2 regions of the Enterobacter sp. E14S genome follow, and region 1 is predicted to be linked to the other one. Evidence: predicted binding sites of a transcription regulator. Region 1 holds the regulator's gene; the other holds the start of a gene.

The links. The regulator PhoB, encoded in region 1, activates phosphate uptake and scavenging genes when phosphate is short. The targets are predictions, from matches to a motif close to CTGTCATAAAACTGNCNNAT.
Region 2: a site for PhoB is predicted at 1,187-1,206, ahead of kdgR (DNA-binding transcriptional regulator KdgR). Genes of this name have one in related genera too.

What each region holds. Positions count from the first base shown of each region.
Region 1 covers NZ_JBVODQ010000005.1:100,850-103,252, forward strand. The annotation lists gene sbcD (exonuclease subunit SbcD) at 1-949, opposite strand, end outside; gene phoB (phosphate response regulator transcription factor PhoB) at 1,137-1,826, shown strand; gene phoR (phosphate regulon sensor histidine kinase PhoR) at 1,848-2,403, shown strand, end outside.
Region 2 covers NZ_JBVODQ010000001.1:1,000,881-1,003,283, forward strand. The annotation lists gene ACZ6J2_RS04780 (YobH family protein) at 1-237, shown strand, start outside; gene kdgR (DNA-binding transcriptional regulator KdgR) at 304-1,095, opposite strand; partial or broken gene ACZ6J2_RS04790 (MFS transporter) at 1,275-2,403, shown strand, end outside.

The DNA of each region.
Region 1 (2,403 bases):
GGTAGTCATCGGTGGTGATTTCGATATCCAGCCAGATGGGGGGATCTTGCTCGACGCCGCGCCACTGCTCCAACTGGGCGGTGATGGCGTCGAGATCGCCTTTCAGCACCGCCAGCGGCTGGGTGACGGGCACCTCCAGCGTCTCGACGGCGCGGAGTTTGCCCTCGGAGAAGCTCACCAGATGGACGGATTTGGCTTTGCCCGTTTCGTCAAAGCTGAGCGAAAGGGGTGAGCCGCAGTAGCGGATATGCTCGCTGCCGCCGACGATCTGCGCCCGGTGTATGTGTCCGAGCGCAATGTAGTCGGCTGGCGGGAAGTTCTGCGCCGGAAAGGCGTCCAGCGTGCCGATATAGATGTCGCGTACGGCGTCACTTTTACTGGCCCCGACGGTGGTGAGATGCCCGGTCGCAATCACCGGAATCGGCTGGTCGCCGCGCAGGGCGCAGGCATCGGCGTGCTGCTGGTGATAATAGTCGGTGATGGCCTGTAATAGATGCTGCTGCTTTTCCGCACCCGACAGCCCCGCCTGGCTTTGCACGATGTCGCGCGGCCGTAAAAAGGGAATGGGGCACAGCACCGCCCCCGGCGTGCCGTCGCGTTTTTTCAGGATCTGCGGGGCGTGCCCGGCGCTGGCGACGACGGTGGTATTGAGAAATGCCAGGATGTCGCGGGATTCATTGAGCGTCGCGACGGAATCATGGTTGCCGGCGACAATCACCAGATGACAGCCGGTTTGCTGCAAATTCACTACGAAGCGGTTGTACAGTTCACGCGCATAGCTGGGGGGCGAGCCGGTATCAAAGATGTCACCCGCCACCATAATCGCGTCCACCTCGTGCGTCCGGGCCGTTTCCAGCAGCCAGTTCAGGAAGGCTTCATGTTCAGCCGCACGGCTTTTGCTGTAAAAATTTTGACCCAGATGCCAGTCCGAGGTGTGAAGTATGCGCATAGCAGATCCGTGGCAAAAAAGAGAAAGCAGGATTATAAACGTTCAGAGACGGGAAAATAACCGCTGTAATAAAACAACGGTTTGCCCCTTATCGTGGTACTGTTTTTCATAAATCTGTCATAAATCTGACGCATAATGGCGCCGAATTACAAACTTGTAACTTAAATAAGATAAGACAGGGCAAAGTATGGCGAGACGTATTCTGGTCGTAGAAGATGAAGCTCCAATTCGTGAAATGGTGTGCTTCGTGCTCGAGCAAAACGGCTTCCAGCCGGTTGAAGCGGAAGATTATGACAGCGCAGTGAACCAGCTGAATGAACCCTGGCCCGATCTGATTCTGCTGGACTGGATGTTGCCCGGCGGCTCCGGACTGCAGTTTATCAAACACCTGAAGCGTGAAGCGCTGACCCGCGACATTCCGGTTGTGATGCTCACGGCGCGCGGAGAAGAAGAGGATCGCGTTCGCGGTCTGGAGACCGGCGCGGACGATTACATTACTAAACCGTTCTCCCCAAAAGAGCTGGTTGCCCGCATTAAAGCCGTGATGCGCCGAATTTCGCCGATGGCGGTGGAAGAGGTGATAGAGATGCAGGGGCTGAGCCTTGACCCCACCTCACACCGCGTGATGACCGGTGAAAATCCCCTCGACATGGGGCCTACCGAATTTAAACTCCTGCACTTCTTTATGACCCACCCGGAACGCGTGTACAGCCGCGAGCAGTTGCTGAATAACGTCTGGGGAACTAACGTGTATGTCGAAGACCGGACGGTTGACGTACATATTCGCCGCCTGCGAAAAGCACTGGAACTGAGCGGCCACGATCGCATGGTGCAGACGGTCCGCGGCACGGGTTATCGTTTTTCTACCCGTTTCTGAACAATGACAGGAGTGTGACGCGTGCTGGAACGTCTGTCATGGAAAAGGCTCGTCTTTGAACTGATCTTATGCTGTATTCCGGCCTTCCTTCTGGGGGCCTTTCTTGGACACCTGCCGTGGTTTCTGCTGGCGTCGGTCACCGGGCTGCTGATCTGGCATTTCTGGAACCTGCTGCGCCTCTCCTGGTGGCTGTGGGTTGACCGAAGTATGACGCCGCCGCCGGGAAGCGGCAGCTGGGAGCCGCTGCTGTACGGTCTGCATCAGATGCAGATGCGTAATAAAAAGCGTCGCCGCGAGCTGGGAAGCCTGATTAAGCGTTTTCGCAGCGGTGCAGAGTCGCTGCCGGATGCCGTTATTCTGACGACCGAAGAAGGGACGATCTTCTGGTGTAACGGCCTTGCGCAACAGCTGCTGGGCCTGCGCTGGCCCGACGACAATGGTCAGAATATCCTCAACCTTCTGCGCTATCCCGAGTTCACGCTGTATCTGAAAAAGCGTGATTTTACCCGCCCGCACAATCTGAAGCTCAATAATGGTCGCCATCTGGAAATCCGCGTGATGCCCTACAGCGATAAGC
Region 2 (2,403 bases), on a different contig from region 1:
CGCTTCATCATTCGAACAATTATTGCGCTGGCCATCGTCTGGATTGGCCTTCTGCTCACGGGTTACGGTGTGCTCGTGGGAAGCACCGAGAACGCAGCCGGGTTAGGGATTCAATGTAAATATTTAACAGCACAGGGCGTGAGCACTGCGCAGTATCTTCATACGGACAGCGGGATCGTTGGCTTGACCCACTGTCCGGTCCTGCGTAAGACATCCGTCGTGATTGATAATGGCTAATCGGCCGGTGAAATGACTGGCAAAAAAACGCCGCAACAGAGCGGCGTTTTTTTATACGAGCAGAGGTTAAAACGGGTAGTCGTGGTAACCCATCTGTTCAGAAATCTTACGTGCGGCAGTGTGCAGAATAGCCACATATTCATGCAGGCGCTCTTCGGAGAAGCGTAAGGTTGGGAAGGAGATACTCAAGCCCGCGATCACAACCCCAAAGCGGTCAAACACCGGAACGCCGATGCAGCGAAGCCCCTCTTCCTGCTCTTCGTTATCTTCGCCATACCCCTGTTCGCGTACGCGATCGAGCACCGTTAAGAGCGCGTCCGTGCTGGTAATGGTTCGGGAAGTACTTTGCTTGTATTCCACGCCTTCGAGGATCTGCTTCACTTCTTCACGATCGCGCCACGCCAGCAGAACCTTACCAATCGCGGTGCTGTAGAGCGGATTGCGACGACCAATACGCGAGTACATGCGCAGATTGTACATGGAGTCGATTTTATGGATGTAAACAATGCTGTCTTCGTCCAGCGCGCCGAGATGGATGGTCTCTTTGGTCAGGCGAGAGATTTCACGCATCTGAATATCAGCGCTGCGGATCAGGTCAACATTTTGTAGCGCACGGGCGCCCAGCTCAAACAGCTTCAGCGTCAGAGAGTATTTTTCAGATTCGCCTTCCTGGGCAACGTAGCCCAGCGACTTCATGGTTTGCAAAAAGCGATATACGGTGCTTTTAGACATCATCACGCGCTGCGACAACTCTGTAATACCTATTTCACGCTCTTCCCCCAGCGCCTGTAAGATGCCAAACACCTTCAGCACGGAAGAAACAGAATCTGGCTGTTTATCCAAATCCGCAATAGCCATTTACCACCTCATAGAGAGTGTTTTATAAAAATCAGAACCGGTTTTTATTATAAGTTCCCGTCATGTCACCTGCAATCAATCCGCGTTTACTTCGTTACAAATCTGCGACATATCGCGGCTGTAACAATGCTAAAATAGTTACCCTGAGAATAATTTCACGCTGAGCTTTTTTAATCCTAATGGAAAAGACCCTTTCCGATGGCCTGCCTTTACCCCAGCGGTATGGCGCTATAGCGACCATCATTATTGGTATCTCAATGGCCGTCCTTGACGGCGCAATCGCGAACGTTGCCCTGCCAACCATCGCCAGCGACCTGCACGCCTCTCCCGCCAGTTCGATATGGATCGTTAATGCCTATCAGATTGCGATTGTGGTTTCCCTGCTCTCGTTCTCTTTCCTGGGCGATATGTTCGGTTACCGTCGGGTGTATCAGTGCGGTCTGGTGGTTTTCACCTTCACGTCCTTGCTATGCGCCCTTTCAGATTCGCTGCATACCCTGACGCTTGCACGAATTGCGCAGGGTTTTGGCGGCGCGGCGCTCATGAGCGTAAACACGGCGTTGATCCGCTTAATTTATCCGCAGCGTCATCTGGGGCGCGGCATGGGGATAAACTCGTTTATTGTCGCCGTCTCTTCCGCCGCCGGGCCAACCATAGCGGCGGCGATCCTTTCCGTTGCGTCATGGCAATGGCTGTTTGCTATTAACGTGCCGCTGGGCATTGTCGCTATATTCTTTGCCCTGCGCTTTCTTCCCGCTAACGGTCCCAAAAGCACCATGCCGCGCTTCGATGTGGCGAGTGCGGTGATGAATGCCCTGACCTTTGGCCTGCTGATTACGGCGCTGAGCGGCTTTGCGCAGGGACAGTCTCTGATGCTTACCGGCGCGGAGCTCATTGCCCTGCTGGCGATCGGCTTCTTCTTTGTTCGCCGCCAGCTCACTCTCCCCGTGCCTTTACTGCCGGTAGATCTGCTGCGTATTCCCCTTTTTCCCTCTCCATTTGCACGTCCGTCTGCTCGTTCTGCGCCCAAATGCTGGCTCTGGTATCTTTGCCCTTCTTTCTGCAGAGCGTGGTCGGCCGTTCAGAAGTGGAGACCGGCCTGCTGTTAACCCCCTGGCCGCTGGCGACCATGGTGATGGCGCCGCTGGCAGGTTACTTAATTGAACGCGTCCATGCCGGTTTACTGGGAGCATTGGGGCTTGCGGTGATGGCGACAGGCCTTTTCGCGCTGGCTCTGCTACCGTCATCGCCAACCGATCTGGACATCATCTGGCGCATGATCCTGTGCGGCGCAGGGTTTGGCCTGTT